Regions from separate parts of the Sulfitobacter sp. DSM 110093 genome, predicted to be linked through region 2. Evidence: riboswitches for the same ligand, from Rfam matches in the RefSeq annotation. Region 2 holds a riboswitch; the other holds the start of a gene.

Region 1 (8,014 bases), 720 kb from region 2:
CAGAACTACGGGATGATGTTCATCAGGCTCAAGGACTACGAAGAGCGCCCCGGGCTTGATGCGGCTGATCTGATGATGCGGGCCAATGGCAGGTTCTTCCAATCTCGTCTGGGCAGCATCTTTGTGCTTCAACCGCCTGCCATTCCGGGGCTGGGAACGTCTTCGGGCTTTGCAATGTACCTCGTCGATCAGTCGGGCGCGGGTCAGGAAGCATTGAGTGATGCCGCAGATCAACTGGTCGCGGCAGGGCTTGCTGACGGTCGCGTGACCAACCTGCGCGGCAACGACGCGGCGACGGAGCCTTCATTGAAGCTGCGTATCGACCAGCAAAAGGCCGAGGCTCTGGGCGTGTCTTTGTCGAGCGTGAACACCATGCTGGCGACTGTGTTCTCTGGCACCTATGTCAACGACTTCCCTCTGGGCAACAACCTGCGTGAGGTCATTGTACAGGGCGGTGCAGACTGGCGCATGCAGCCTGATGACATCGACCATTGGTATGTGCGCAACGACAGTTCGGAAATGGTGCCACTGTCGGCCTTTGTCAGCCGCGAATGGGAAACCATCACGCCCAAGCTGTCGCGCTATGGCGGCACCCGCGCGTTGGAGCTTTCTGGCGAAGCGGCAACGGGGATCAGTTCGGGCGACGCGATGGAGGTGATGGAACAGCTTACCGCTGATCTCGACGGGTCCTACGCTTCGGCTTGGACAGGGCTCAGCTATCAAGAACGGTTGTCCGGCGATCAAGAAGCCATTCTCTATACGATTTCGGCGCTGGTCGTTTTCCTCTGTCTCGCCGCCCTCTACGAAAGCTGGGCCGTGCCCCTTGCGGTAATGCTTTCGGTGCCCGTGGGCATTCTGGGGGCGCTGGTGACAACGTGGTATTTCGGACAGTCGAACGACGTCTATTTCAAAGTGGGCTTGCTGACCACGATCGGCCTCGCGGCGCGAAATGCCATTCTGATCGTTGAATTCGCGGAATCCCTACGGGCGGAAGGCAAAGCATTGCTGGAAGCCACCGTCATGGCAGCGCGCCAGCGTCTGCGTCCCATCTTGATGACATCCCTTGCCTTTGGGTTCGGGATCATGCCGCTGGTATTGGCATCCGGGGCTGGGGCCAATGCGCAAAAATCCATCGGGACGGGGATGCTCGGCGGGATCATCTTTTCGGCGGTCATCGGGATCGTGATGGTGCCGGTCTTCTACGTCGCAGTTATCCGAACCACAGAAATTTTCCGTATGCGAGTGGAGAAAGCTCAGTGAAACCTTACTATCTCGTACTGGGTCTGCTCGTCGCGGGCTGTGCTGTCGGGACCGATTACCAGCGGCCCGAAGTGTCCATGGAAACCCGGTTTGTCGGTGGCAATGCTGAAGAAATTGGCGCGGTAGCCACCCAGCAGTGGTGGCTGAACTATAAAGACTCGATCCTTACGAGTTTCGTTGCACGGGGTCTTGCCCAGAACCTTGATGTGATCGCTGCGGGTGAGAGGATACGCCAAGCGCAGGCCGAGTTGCGTACAACCGGGGTCAATGCAGCGGCGGACGGATCGCTGACCGGTTCGGTGGCGGCATCCGGTGGCGATGGAATAAGCGGGACAACTACCGTCGAAAGCGGGTCTTTGGGCGCCTCATTTGTGATCGATCTGTTTGGCAGCATCCGGCGCGAGCGCGAGGCCGCTGTCGCCTCTCTCACTGCCGCCCGCGCCGAAGAGGAAACCGTTCGTCTTGCATGGCTGGCCGAACTGATCGCCGCCTATTCCGACGCGCGCTATTACCAAGAGGCGATGGCCTTGACACGCACCGCCATCGCCACGCGCGAAGAAACGGTGAGCATCACCCGAAGCCAGTTCAATGCGGGCGCGGCCACCGAATACGAAGTGGCCGAAGCGCGGGCCTTGCTGTCGACGGCGCGGGCCGATTTGCCGCAGTTCGCCGCCCTGTTTGACGCAAATGTCTACGCCATCGCGACTTTGCTGAACGAACCGGCGGGTCCGATCAAAGCGCAGATGCAAAAAGGCGCACCGCAACTTTCCAGCCCCGGGAATGCCCGCACCGGTGTACCTGCTGACCTGCTTCGCAATCGCCCCGATGTGCGCAGCGCCGAGGCCGATTTGGCCGCGGCCGTTGCCGAAGTGGGCGTTGCCGAAGCGGCGCTTTACCCGGCGTTGTCTCTGTCCGGAACGGTGGGCCGTACCGAGTCGGCTGATGCGTGGAGTTTCGGGCCTCAATTGTCCCTCCCTGTGTTCAATCAAGGCCTGCTGAAAGCCAGCCGCGACGCGCAACTCTCTGTCGCCCGACAGGCCGAAATCGCTTGGCGGGCCTCAATCAACGAGGCCGTCGAAGATGTTCAGGTCGCGCAGTCCAACCTGTCGCGGGCTCGGCAGAGAGCGCAGTTGCTGAGAACCGCTGCCAGTGATTACCGCCGTGCACTGACATTGGCACAGGAAAACTATCGCAACGGCGCCATCACGCTTTTGAACCTACTGGAGACCGATCGAAACACCAATGCCGCAAGGATCTCGGCGGCTTCGGCTACGAATGAAGCGGCGCAGGCTTGGGCTACACTAAAGATCGCGACCGGATCGGGGGCGGCAGTCACTGGTCAGCCGAACAACTGAGCATATCTTAACGCTGGTCGTGAAAGGCGAAAAACTTGAAACATACTGGAAAAATCGCGATGTTGATTGCAGTGGCGGGTTTAATCTGCGTCACACTGATCTTGTTCGGTGCGCGCTTGGGGCTTTGGCAGCCGATCGTAGGGTTCGGACTTTACCGAACCTACTTCAACGCAATCGGTGCGGGTATCTTCAGTGTGGGCCTTTTCGCTTTGGCCATTCACTTCGGCCGCGGTGAGAAGGGTTGGGCGGCGGTCGGCGGTGTGGTCGCGCTGCTCGGGCTGGTGTTTCTATTTCCCCTCATCTCAAGCACCGTGAACCCCCAACCGCGCGCCGCGCCAATTCACGACATCACAACCGATACGGCCAATCCTCCGGCCTTTGAAGTGCTGGATGAGACCCGCGCGGGCGCCCGCAATACGCTGGAATACGGTGGTGCGGAAGTGGCTGACCAACAAGCGACGGCTTATCCCGACATCGCGCCACTTCAGACACCACTGACCGCGAATGCTGCCTTTGAGCGGGCGCTGGAAGTGGCTGGTAAAATGGGGTGGGAAATCGTCGCGACCGCCCCGAGCCGCCATCGGTTCGAGGCCACCGCGCGCACCTCAGTATTCTATTTCGCCGATGACATTGTCGTTGCAGTTATCCCTGCCGAGGACGGTAGCCGCGTGGATATGCGCGGCGTCTCACGGGTGGGGGGCAGTGACCAAGGTGTCAACGCCGATCGAATACGTACTTTCCAACAACAGTTCCAAAAGGATTGAGCTGTGAGGTTTCCGAGCTCAAATTATGCCTTTGCCGTACTGATAATGGTGGACCAATGTCTCCCTATCTACGCCTAAGTGGAGGCACCAAACATCCATACTGCAGGGCATGTTGTCCATCTTGCCGATAACCTGAATAAAGAAGCCTCGCTGCGCTGGTGCAGAAGGACTAGAACTGTGCGATCAGCTTCACGCGCATTCGTGCAAACCGGAAGGGGATGACGTCTTGCTCACCTACGCAGTGAAAATGGCATGATTGCGTCAACGGCATATGAAGGTTTGTGCATGGCATATTAACGGAAGTTGGTCACGGGACACGAGCCAAATTGTAGTGCCGGCAGAACTCCATTGTTTATTTCGGCGTCAAAGTCCCGACCCCGCGCTTCCAGTAGGACGCGCTTAGCGTAGCGTTGCCAAAGAAATCGCACTCACTTAGCCTGCAAGATAGGTGCGGAACCAAGCTATCATGCGTGCCTCAGCGAGCTTGGCAGCGGCTTCATCGTAGCGCGGCGTCGTGTCATTATGGAAACCGTGGTTCACCTTAGGATAGATATGCGCTTCATATCGCTTGTCGTTTTCTTCCAGAGCCTTCTGGAAATCTGGCCACATAGCGTTGATGCGTTGGTCGAGTGCGGCAAGCTGGATCATCAGCGGTGCCTCGATCTGCGCGACCTGTGCAGCGTCAGGAGCCGCTCCGTAGAATGGGACACCCGCAGCCATCTCCGGATAGGCTACGGCCAGCTTGCTGACGACGCCCCCGCCGTAGCAGAAACCCGTTGCGCCGACCTTGCCGTTGGTGCCGTCCAGCGTCTGGAGATATTCGAACCCCGCAAAAAAATCGTTAAGCAAGGCTTCGCCGTCGAGGCTTCGTTGCATATCACGGCCCTCGTCGTCACTGCCAGGATAACCGCCTAAGGAAGATAGGCCGTCCGGGCCCATGGCAATGAAGCCCGCCTTAGCCAAGCGCCGGACTACATCGCGGATGTAGGGGTTGAGGCCGCGGTTCTCGTGGACCACCAGCACCGCCGCCGGCGGCTGATCGGGGTCGGCCTTTGCCGGACGGGCCAAATAGGCCGTGATATCTCCAGTGCCGTTCGGGCTTTGGTAGATAATGTCTTCACCTACAATATCGTCATCATCCTCTGCCACCTGCTGGGCCAGCGCGTAGTTGGGGGTAAGCGTATTGAGAACGGCGGCGGCAGTCAGCCCGCCCACAGCCCATTTTCCCGCACGATCGAGAAACTCGCGCTTCGAAATCTTGCCATGCGCGTAGTAATCATAAAGGTCAAGAAGCTCTTGATCGAAGTCGGCCGCGGTCAGGCGGCGCTGAGGGCTCTGGTCATCCATTTGCGAATCTCCCGCTGTTTCCGCTTATGATAGCATGGGCCCCCAGGATCGATGGTCACGATTTGCGACAGGGGCTGCCTGATGACGGCATTGGTGACGACAGTCGGCTGGAGAAAGCCATGCGCAGCCAGTAATTGCCACCGGTGAAAAAACCTGTCACTGATCTCGGCGTCGGTTTCCTTCGGGAATTGAAAGGGAATCCGTTCCGGTCACAGCCGGGAAACGGAACTGCCCCCGCAACTGTAGGCGGCGAGCGCCTCTCGATGTGCCACTGGGATTACCCCGGGAAGGCGAGAGGTGCCGTAACCCGCCAGTCAGGAGACCTGCCGACGGATATGAAACCACGACCGGACGGGGTGTACCGGGGCGGGAAACTCGACGTGGCCGCCTTGGCCATATTCCGTTTCGCGTCTTGCCCCTGACGGTCCTATCTGACGGGACGGATCGGATGAGACAGACCTTGATTGCAGCCACTTTGGTGGCCAGCGCCGCACTTCCCCTGCAAGCGCAGGGAACAAACTATCCCCTTAAACTTACGAATTGTGGTGTCGAAATATCCTTCGACGCCGCTCCGGACAGTGCCGTGACCATTGGCCAGTCTGCGACAGAGATCCTCTATTCTCTTGGCCTCGCGCCAAAGGTCGCGGGCACTTCGGTCTGGTTCAACCCGGTTCTGCCTAAATTCGCCGAAGTTAACGCGGAGATTGAGCGGCTGGCGGACAACGATCCCAGCTTTGAAAGCGTAGTTGCGAAAAAGCCCGGCCTGATCGCCGTGCAATACGAATGGCACGTCGGCGAAAGCGGGATCGTGGGGACGCGCGATATGTTCCACGACATCGGCATCCCCACCTACATCATGCCGGCCGATTGTGACACCAAGGACAATTCCACCGGCGGGGACGGCACGCGGACGGGCGCCTTCGAGACGGCGTCCGTCTACAAAGGCATCCGGGAGTTGTCAGAGATTTTTGACGTGCAGGACGCGGGCAAAACGCTGGTCGCAGAACTCGAGGCCGTCGAGGCCGAAGCGATCGCCCGGGCCGAAGGGGTCGATTTGCCGGACAACCTGTCGGCGGTGTTCTGGTTCTCCTCCGCCGATCTTGAGATCGACCCTTACGTGGCAGGGCGGCTCGGCGCGCCGGGCTACATGATGGACGCTCTCGGTATCGAAAACGTCATCGCCTCGGACGAGGAATGGCCGACAGTCGGCTGGGAAAGCATCGCCCGCGCTGATCCGGACGTCATCGTCATCGCCTATATGGATCGCCGCCGCTTTCCGGCCGATGATGTCGAGAAAAAGCTGGAGTTCCTACGCAACGATGCAGTCGCAAGCCAAATGACGGCTGTTCAAGAGGGGCGGATCGTGCAGATCGACGCCCATGCGATGAGCGCGACGATGCGCTCGATCTACGGGCTGGAGACGCTGTCCGAGGCGCTCTCGGAGATGTCGTTCGAATGACGATGGTGGCCGCGCAGCCACGGGTCGCGCCGCTGCGCGGCCTGTGGGGGGCGCCCCTGATCCTCGGTCTCACCATTCTCGCCGGGACCGCTATCGGCGAAACACGGCTGCCGTTCGTCACCGTCCTTCAAACGCTGGCGAACCACCTTTGGGGCGCGAGCTATCCCGTGGACGGGATCGAGGCGGGGATCATTTGGAGCTATCGCCTCCCTCGGGCCATCGTTGCCGCCTGTTGCGGTGCGGGGCTGGCGCTGACAGGTGTCGTGCTTCAGGCGCTCTTGCGCAATCCGCTGGCCGATCCCTACCTCATGGGTCTTTCGGCGGGAGCCTCGACCGGCGCGGTTCTGGTAACGGTTGCGGGCGTCGGCGGCGGCGTGATTTCCATGTCGTTCGGGGCACTGACCGGTGCGCTTCTCGCATTCGGCTGCGTCGTGGTCCTGGCCCATGCTGTGAGCGGAGGGGCGGGGGGCGGCCTTGCCACACAGGCTGCGGCCGCGATTATCCTTGCGGGCATTGCCGGATCGCAGATGTTCAACGCCCTGACGGCCTTCACCATTGCCCGCTCGGCCAATGCCGAGCAGGCGCGCGGCATCATGTTTTGGCTGATGGGCAACCTCTCGGGCATTCGATGGGAAGATGTTATGGCCTGTACGTTGGTCTCCCTTGCTGGGGTGGGCCTTTGCCTCTGGCACCGGCGCGGGCTTGATGCCTTCACCTTCGGGGCGGACGGCGCGGCGTCGCTCGGGATCAACGTACCAGCACTGCGCGGTAGCCTGATCACCGCGACCGCGATCATGGTCGGCGTTCTCGTCTCGAAGGTGGGGGCAATCGGCTTTGTCGGGCTGGTCGTTCCCCATGCTATGCGGTTTCTCGTAGGCACGCGCCACGACCGCTTAGTGCCCGCATCTGCCCTGGCCGGGGCAGTGTTCCTCGTCGCGGCCGATGTGATCAGCCGCGTTATAGTCCCGGGTCAGGTCCTCCCCATCGGAGTGGTGACTGCGCTCGTCGGCGCCCCGGCCTTTGCGCTGATCCTCGTTCGAGGTGCGCGGCGATGAGGATAGAGGTGCAGGCCCTGTCGGCGCGTGTGCATCGCACGCCGCTCCTTCAGGACATCACTCTCCGGATCGAACCTGGAGAGCTGTTCGGCCTGATCGGCCCCAACGGATCGGGCAAGTCGACGCTGATGCGCTGTCTGGCCGGGCTGCATCGGGCTTCCGTCGGGCGCGTCTTGGCTGAAGGTGCGGACCTTGTAAGGATTCCGGCTCGGACGCGCGCGCAACGCATCGCCTTCGTTGAGCAGCAAGCCGACACGACGGATCGCCTGACCGTCCTCGAAGCAGTTAAACTGGGGCGGACGCCCTACCTCTCGCCTCTGCGCGGGTGGCGCGGGGCCGACGATGCTGCGGTGTCGGACGCCCTTGGCGCGGTGGAGATGACCGCATTCGCCGATCGCCTCTGGCATACCCTCTCGGGCGGCGAACGGCAGCGCGTCCACATCGCCCGTGCGCTTGCGCAGACACCCGATCTCCTCCTGCTCGACGAGCCCACCAACCACCTCGACATCCGCCATCAGCTTTCGCTCATGGAGCTGGTCGGGAGCCTGCCGATAACCCGCGTCGTCGCGCTGCACGATCTGAATCAGGCCACGGCCTGCGACCGTATCGGGGTGCTCAGCGGTGGTCGCCTTTTCGCCACCGGCTCCCCGACCGAAGTTTTAAGCGAGCCGCTGCTTGCCGAAGTTTTCGGCGTGGCGGCCATGCGCCATTCGGCTCCGGACGGATCGCCACGCCTCCACTTTTCTCATGCTCTGTAAAGGATCACCCATGCGA
Region 2 (8,014 bases):
AGGTGCCCGCCGCCACGGCCTCGGCATCGGCCAGCGCGATCACGCCATCGACGGTGATTTTGGACCGGATCGCGGGCCAGTCAAAGGCTTTGAGCAGCGGCTTCGGCAGGGCCAGCCCGGAGGTTTCGATCAGGATGTGATCGGGGCGGGTCGGCAGGGCCATCAGCGCCTCAATGGTTGGGATAAAGTCGTCCGCCACGGTGCAGCAGATGCAACCATTGGCCAGCTCGACGATGTTCTCAGCCGGGCAATCGTCGATGGCGCAGGACTTCAGGATGTCGCCATCCACGCCCACGGTGCCGAATTCATTGACCAGCACGGCAAGGCGACGCCCGCCTGCATTGGTCATCAGGTGGCGGATCAACGTGGTCTTGCCCGCGCCGAGAAAACCGGTGATGACGGTAACGGGAATTTTGGCGAGATCGCTCATGAGGAAGGCTCCTGCGGCAGGGTCAAAGGGGGGATACGCGCAAGGCTTTGCTTGCGAAAGATCACCGGACGTTCGCGCCATGGCACCAGCCCGTCTTCGGTGGCGGCATAGGCGGCGGCTCCGGCAAGGATGTCGGCGGCGTCTTCCTTGGTCAGGCGGCCATAAACATAGGACCATTTGCCCGGCGCAGACAGCGCCACGGCGGCGCCCTGCGAACAGGCCGAAAGACATTGCACCGGCACGATGGTCACGCCCTCAGGCGCGCCTGTGGCATCAAGGGCGGCATGAAGCTGCGCGCCGGGGCGCGAGGCGTCTTCCTCCAGCACCTCGCCTGCGCGGCAGGTCATGCAGACATGTAGGGTTGCGCTCATTAATCTTGTCCCATTGGGTTATGCGTGCCGGGTATGCGCTCTGGCGCGCCATGAAAAGGGGAAGCGGGGCGATTATTCAACTGTCAGCACCTCGCGGGCTGTAATCGGCGCACCGTTCACCGCCAAGGGGCGATGGTCATTGGCGTTCAGCGTGACCTCAACCGTGACCTCGCCTTTGGGCAGAGCGGGCAGATGCAGCCATGGGCCATAAAGCCGCCCGATCTTGGTGCCGTTGACATAGACATGGGCGTGGCCCTCGCCCGGCTGGTTGTCGCCGCTGGCGTTTTGGGGAGCAAAGGCGAAGCCTTCGGTTGCGACATAGAGGTTATGGCCCGACATTGGGTCAGGCGTCACGCGGATCGCAAGGCTGGGGGCGTCTTCGGCGGCAAGCGCGATAGGTTGGCCGTGCATCCGCGCGTGGTCTGCGCTGCCGTGGTCCATCCCGCCATGGGCGGCAGGGTCGCCATGGTCATGGCCATCGAAGGTCACCCCGTTGCTTGCGGCGATGGCAAAACCAATGCCACCGCCAAAGACCAACCCGATGGCGAAAAGCGCCAGTGATCTGTCCATCTTGACCTCCCTCAGGCGCTGCGCGCGCCTTCGCGTTGCCAAAAGAACCCGGCGAAACTGCCCAGTAGCACCCATGCGACAAGGCCGATGCCAAGCGCGCGGGCGGCAAACAGCGCGCCGATCTCGGTGGGCACCGGGCCGCTAAAGCTGTCGGGTTCGGGTGCGCCGACGATATGCGGGGCCATCAGCAACACCGCCGCGCCGATCCATGCGGCCCAACCACTGCCGAAGGCCAGCAGCCAAAGCGCCACCAGTGCAGCGCCCGCCGTGGCGAACCACCAGATCTGCCGCGCGGTGATGTCTGCCGCGGCCACGCCGGGCACCTCGGGCGCAAGGCTGAACCCCGGCGCGAGGTGGAAAGCGACGAAACCCGCCATACCCCAAAGGATGCCCCAGCGGCCATCGATCACCGCGCCGCGCTCTTCGCCAAAGCTCATCGCGGCGAGCAGGATCAGCGCATAGGCGGTATAAGTCAGCATAGTGAAGATCAGGCTCAGCCCGTCGCGGACGGCATCGAAACCTGGCAGATCGGGGTGCGCGCTGACCGCATCGGCCCCGAAATGCACCAGCGCGCCAGTCTCATAAAGCTCGGCATGAAGCAGCACGGGCTGCACGAAATAGAGTTGCAGCAGGCCGGTCAGCAAACCGGCAGACGCCCCGGCAAACAGGGCGGAAGTCAGAAAACGTGAGAACATCGCAATGATCCTTGGATGCGAAATGAGACCCGGCGCCGCACCAATAGCGGGCCAAGCCATCAGCCAACCTCAAGATGCGCCAAAGCCTTGCCCACACAGCGAAGGGCGGGCGCGGGCAAAACGGCAAGAGGCGGGCATGAAAAGAAAACCAGAATCACAGACAGCCGGACTGCGGCATGGCAGCCCGGACCTCTGTGACACCGAACACGGGCGCTTAGTGGCAGGGAAAGCCTGTCGCGTGGCGCACATCATGGGCGGCATCATGCAGTGCTGCGGCCTGCACATGGCCGGTCAGCGCCATCAGAGCCACACCCAATACGGCGGCAAACAGCGCCGGTACGAGTTTGCTGCGCGTGGCACCGGCGGTCTTAATCAATGTCGTCATCTTCATTCTCCTTACCGTCACACCCGACGGCATCTAGCGTTTCATTCGCCTGGCAGGTCTCCTGGCTCGCGGGTCGTGACCTTTGCCCGCCTTCCCCGTCCGAATGGACAAGTGGCACGAGGGGCATTGGCTCACCGCTTACAGTCGCGGGGGCGGCTTCGGCTTCGGGGTCTTGCGACTCCTTACTGAATTCCCTTTTCGGTCCCACACCAACAGGTGCTTCTCGGGACACCAAGCGTCTTCAATTACGCATTTTCGACCCTTCCTGACAAGCCGCATTTATTGAGCACGACGAAACACAATCGCGCATACAGCATCTAGTAGACAAATATGGTCCAGACCCTAGTATGCGGGTTGACCCAAAAGCCACGCACGGGGCACATTGTCAGCCAGTTTCGAGCGAAGGGCGGCAATTCATGAACGAAAAGACGGTTTTGGCCGCTCGGCAGACCCTGACCGATGACGTTTTAGGCAAGGTCGTGCGCTACGCCCGCTTGCCGCTATGCATCACCGACCCGACCCTGCCGGACAATCCGATCGTCTATGTCAATGAGGCTTTCACCGATCTGACCGGCTATGGCTTGGAGGAGATCGTCGGGCAGAACTGCCGCTTTCTGCAAGGGCCGGATACCACGCGCGAAAGTATCGACGCGGTGCGCAACATCCTGTTGGGCCGCCGGGTCGATACGGTCGAGATTGTGAACTACCGCAAGGACGGCAGCCGCTTTTTGAACGCCCTGCAACTGGGTCCGATCACTGATGAAGACGGCAACCTGATCTATTTCTTCGGCTCACAACTCGATGTCTCCGAACGCCGCCGATTAGAAAGCGAGCACCGCAAACTGGCCGATGACGAGTTGCTGCACCGCCTGCGCAATATCGTGAATGTCATGACCGCCATGGTCCGTTTGACCGCCCGTGAAGAGCCGACCCCAGCAGCCTTTGCCAAAAAGGTGATCGATCGCCTTTCGGCTTTGGGCGCGGCGCATTTCGACACGATTGGCCGCAGCGACCAGCATGAGGTGGATTTCGAGACGTTGATGGGGCCGATCATTCGGGCCTATACCTCGGCCACCGAAGACCAGATCAACCTCTCGGGGGCGAACCCGCTGATTTCGCACCGCCTCGTCTCGCCCCTGACGCTGGCCCTGCATGAGCTGGCGACAAACGCGGTGAAACATGGCGCGCTCAGCACCGAGACGGGGCGGGTGTCGCTGGACATCGCGCTTCTTCAAGCGCCCGCTCGTCTGCGTTTCGTCTGGCAAGAAATCGGCGGGCCGGAGGTGACGAAATCCGACCGCGACAGCGGGTCGCGGATCATCCAATCACTGACCCGCGCGGTGGGCGGCACCTTGCAATACGATTGGCAGCCCGACGGATTGATCGCCACAGCGGAATTCCCGATGACCGACATGACGGGCGGCTGACCCTTAGACGATCACCTGCTGCGCGGCCTGCTCTCCTACCCCGAAAACCCGTTTGTAGCGCGCGATTTCATCCGCCGGGCCCATCGCCTTGTTCGGGTTGTCCGAGAGTTTGACCGTGGGCCGCCCGTTGGCGCTGACCGCTTTACAGACAAGGCTAAACGGCGCCAGCGCGTCATTCGGCACCAGCCCGCGGAAGTCATTGGTCAACAACGTGCCCCAGCCAAAGGAGACCTTGGCCTTGCCCGCAAACTGCGCGTGCAACTCCTTGATCTTGTCGACATCGAGCCCATCGCTAAAGATCACACGCTTGCTCGTCGGATCCTCCCCCCGCGCGCGCCACCAGTCGATGGCCGTCTGCGCCGCCGTGGCCGGATCACCGCTGTCGACGCGGATGCCGGTCCAGCCTGCCAGCCAATCCGGCGCGTGATCAAGGAAACCCTTGGTGCCGTAAGTGTCGGGTAGGATGATCCGCAGATTGCCTTCGTGTTCATCGTGCCAATCCGACAGCACGTCGTAAGGCGCGCGGGCAAGCTCGGCGTCATCATCGGCCAAAGCAGCATAGACCATCGGCAACTCATGCGCGTTCGTACCGATCGCCTCTAGCTCACGCATCATGGCAATGCGGCAGTTAGAGGTGCCGGTGAACGCATTTCCCAGCCCCTCATGCATCGCCTGCACGCACCAATCCTGCCACAGGTACGAATGCCGCCGCCGGGTGCCAAAGTCCGCGATCGACAGGTTATCTACCTCGCGCAGCGCCTCGATTTTCTCCCAGACGCGGGTCATCGCGCGGGCATAAAGCACCTGAAGCTCGAACTTGCCCATCGGGTCCAGCGCCGCGCGGCTGCGCAGTTCCATCAGCACCGCCAGCGCGGGGATCTCCCACAGCATGACCTCATGCCATTTACCCTCAAAGGTCAGCTCATATTGATCGCCTTTGCGCTCCAGATGGTAGGGCGGCAGGCGCATGCCTTCGAACCATTCCATGAAATCCGGGCGGAACATCTGGCGCTTGCCGTAGAAGGTATTGCCGCGCAGCCATGTGCTCTCCCCCCGGCTGAGGCTGAGCGAGCGGATGTGATCCAACTGCTCGCGCAGTTCGCCTTCGTCGATCAGATTGGCCAGCGGGATGTGGGTAGAGCGGTTGATCAGGCTAAAGGTGACCTGCGTGTCCGGCTTGTTACGAAACACCGATTGGCACATCAGCAGCTTATAGAAATCCGTGTCGATCAGCGACCGCACGATGGGGTCGATCTTCCACTTGTGGTTATAGACGCGGGTGGCGATATCGACCATGGGAGGTTCCTTATTGCGTGCCCCTTCATGCCAAGGGGGCGGGCAGATGAGCAAGCGGAAAGCGGCGGATCAGGCCAGTGTGACCCCGGCGGCGCGCATCCCTTCGCGGGCTTTGGCAAGCGATCCGTCCAGATCAATCGCACGGCACAGGTCTTCGCGGACATCCACCTTGAACCCCAGCTTTGCCGCATCCACAGCCGAGAAGTTCACGCAGAAGTCCAGTGCCAGCCCGACCATGGTCAGCCGTTCAATCCCGCGGGTGCGTAGGTAGCCTTCGAGGCCAGTAGGCGTGCGGTGATCATTCTCGAAGAAAGCAGAATAGCTGTCGATGTCGGGGTTATAGCCTTTGCGGATAATCAGATCGGCCCGATCGGTTTGTAGTTCGGGATGAAACTGCGCGCCGATGCTGCCTTGGATGCAGTGATCGGGCCAGAGCACCTGCGGGCCATAGGGCATGGTGACGATCTCGTAAGGCGCATTGCCGTCATGCGAAGAGGCGAATGACGAATGCCCCGCCGGGTGCCAATCCTGCGTTAGGACCACGGCGTCGAACTCAGGCATCAGCGCATTGACGCTGCGCAGAATTTCATCGCCTTGCGGCACTTCCAGCGCGCCGCCGGGGCAGAAATCATTTTGGACATCGATCACGATCAGGGCATGGGTCATGGGCATTCTCCTTAACGAAAGGGGTAGGGCTGCGGATGGGGTAGGTCAATGGCACGCCCCGGATTGAGCTTTGCGCACGAAGCGCTTATTTGACGCTCATGTATACCATTGCCGCTCTATATCACTTCACCCGTTTTGAGGATCCCGCAGCGCTGAAGCCTGCGCTGCTGACGCTTTGCGAGGCGCAATCGGTCATGGGCACGCTGCTTTTGGCCCCTGAAGGGGTGAACGGCACCATCGCCGGGCCGCGCGCCGGGATCGACGCGGTGATCGCCCATCTGCGCGCCCTGCCCGGCTGCGCGGATCTGGAGTGGAAAGAAGCCACCAGCGACAAGCCGCCCTTTGGCAAGATGAAGGTGCGGATCAAACGCGAGATCGTCACCATGGGCCAGCCCGATGTCGATCCACGCGCCAAGGTGGGGCATTACGTCGACCCCAAAGAGTGGAACGAGTTGATCCGCTCCCCCGATGTGGCGGTGATCGACACGCGCAACAATTACGAAGTGGCCATCGGCACCTTTGAAGGCGCGGTCGACCCGCAGACCGAAAGTTTCGGCGAATTCCCCGAGTGGTGGGAGGCCAACAAAGACCGCTTCCATAACAAGAAGATCGCGATGTTCTGCACCGGCGGCATCCGTTGCGAGAAATCGACCAATTACCTGATTGGTCAGGGCGTTGAGGATGTCTTTCACCTCAAAGGCGGGATCCTAAAATACCTCGAAGAGGTGCCTGAACAGGAAAGCACGTGGGAAGGAGATTGTTTTGTCTTCGACAACCGCGTCAGCGTCGGCCACGGGTTGCGCGAAGGGCCGCATATGCTCTGCCACGGCTGCCGCCGTCCGATCCTGCCTGAAGACACGAGACATGCCGCTTATGAGGCTGGTGTATCCTGCCATCAGTGTGTGGACGAGACTTCTGATGCCGACAAAGAGCGGTTTCGCGAACGGCAGCGGCAAATCATGCTGGCGAAGGAACGTGCCGCGCGGGAGCAGGGCTAAACGCTGTCAACGGTCCGACAGCGCGAACCCCGCATAGGCAAAAGGCATGACCGCCCGGCGAAAGCGCCCCAACTCAAACCGCGCAAGCGGGGCGCGCATGGGGGCAGGATAGAGCCGCTCGGGTGTCTTTCCACGTACCAGATCAGCCAAAAGCGCGCCGGAATAGCTGGCCATCGCCACGCCATTGCCGTGGTAGCACAGGCCCGCGAACATGCCCGGCTGATCCGGTACTTCTCCCACAAATGGCATCCGGTTGCGGGCGATACAGACCATGCCGGACCAGCCGTGCGGGGTCTCTACATCGCGCCACGCGGGGAACATCGCCTCGAAATCCGCGCGTGCCCGGCGCAGGGCGCGCCTTTCTGAGTTTGGATTGGACATCAGACCGCCGCGCACACCGAACAACATGCGATTGTCAGGCATCAGGCGGAAGTAATGCAGCAGGTGGCGGCTGTCATAGCTGGCCTGTCGGCTCGTCCAGCCTTGGGCAGACAACTCTGCCTCGGTCATTGGGCGGGTCACGATCACGCTGGACTGCGTTGGCATGTAACGCGCGGCAAGCCACGGCGGCAGGTCTTCGGAGGAATAGCCGTTGGTGGCGATAATCACCCGCTCGGCGCGGATGCGCCCCTTGGGGGTGGTGACATCAAATGCGCCATCGCGCCGGGTCACGTTGAGGGCCGGGCTGTTGTGATAGATCGTCGCCCCCGCCTCTTCAGCGGTCTGCGCTAGGGCGGTCACATATTTGCGGGGGTTGAGGCCAAATCCAATCGGCACGGTGATCGCGCCTTCGAACCCCGCGTTGAGCCCCTCTGCGGCCAAGTCGGCCTTTTCAGTCAGCCGCGCACTGACGCCGTAGTTCTCTGCGTAATAGTCCAGCTTGCCGCGCATCTCTTCAAAATCACGCGGGCGGTGGGCCAGTTGGGTTTCGCCCTGCGAATGCCGGTCTACGTCGACGTCACGGGTGGTGATGAAATCCTCTACCTGCCCTATCGCGGCCTTCTCGGCCTGCCGCCACGCAAGCCGCTCCTCCCGCCCGAATTTGCGGTCAAGCGCCGCATCGTCGAGCATCCCGCCGCCGAGACAACAAAAGCCCCCGTTGCGACCGGATGCGCCAAAGCCAACGCGCTCGGCCTCCAGCACCGTGGCCCCTACCCCGGCTTGCACCAGATGCAG

The links. A riboswitch is a leader RNA that binds a small molecule or an ion and turns the genes downstream of it on or off. The one in region 2 is predicted to bind cobalamin.
Region 1: another riboswitch for cobalamin. It lies ahead of DSM110093_RS12945 (ABC transporter substrate-binding protein); the one in region 2 lies ahead of DSM110093_RS16405 (CbtB-domain containing protein).

The regions. Positions count from the first base shown of each region.
Region 1 is NZ_CP085167.1:2,632,036-2,640,049, reverse strand. Features, by position in the region: gene DSM110093_RS12965 (efflux RND transporter permease subunit) at 1-1,260, shown strand, start outside; gene DSM110093_RS12960 (efflux transporter outer membrane subunit) at 1,257-2,615, shown strand; gene DSM110093_RS12955 (DUF1499 domain-containing protein) at 2,651-3,379, shown strand; gene yghX (YghX family hydrolase) at 3,812-4,726, opposite strand; cobalamin riboswitch at 4,882-5,072, shown strand; gene DSM110093_RS12945 (ABC transporter substrate-binding protein) at 5,175-6,185, shown strand; gene DSM110093_RS12940 (iron ABC transporter permease) at 6,182-7,240, shown strand; gene DSM110093_RS12935 (ABC transporter ATP-binding protein) at 7,237-7,998, shown strand; gene DSM110093_RS12930 (pseudoazurin) at 8,009-8,014, shown strand, end outside.
Region 2 is NZ_CP085167.1:3,353,655-3,361,668, forward strand. Features, by position in the region: gene cobW (cobalamin biosynthesis protein CobW) at 1-430, opposite strand, end outside; gene DSM110093_RS16390 (DUF1636 domain-containing protein) at 427-801, opposite strand; gene DSM110093_RS16395 (hypothetical protein) at 874-1,371, opposite strand; gene DSM110093_RS16400 (CbtA family protein) at 1,383-2,066, opposite strand; gene DSM110093_RS16405 (CbtB-domain containing protein) at 2,281-2,451, opposite strand; cobalamin riboswitch at 2,485-2,702, opposite strand; gene DSM110093_RS16410 (PAS domain-containing protein) at 2,868-3,878, shown strand; gene pncB (nicotinate phosphoribosyltransferase) at 3,882-5,174, opposite strand; gene pncA (bifunctional nicotinamidase/pyrazinamidase) at 5,244-5,840, opposite strand; gene DSM110093_RS16425 (rhodanese-related sulfurtransferase) at 5,939-6,838, shown strand; gene DSM110093_RS16430 (FAD-binding oxidoreductase) at 6,845-8,014, opposite strand, start outside.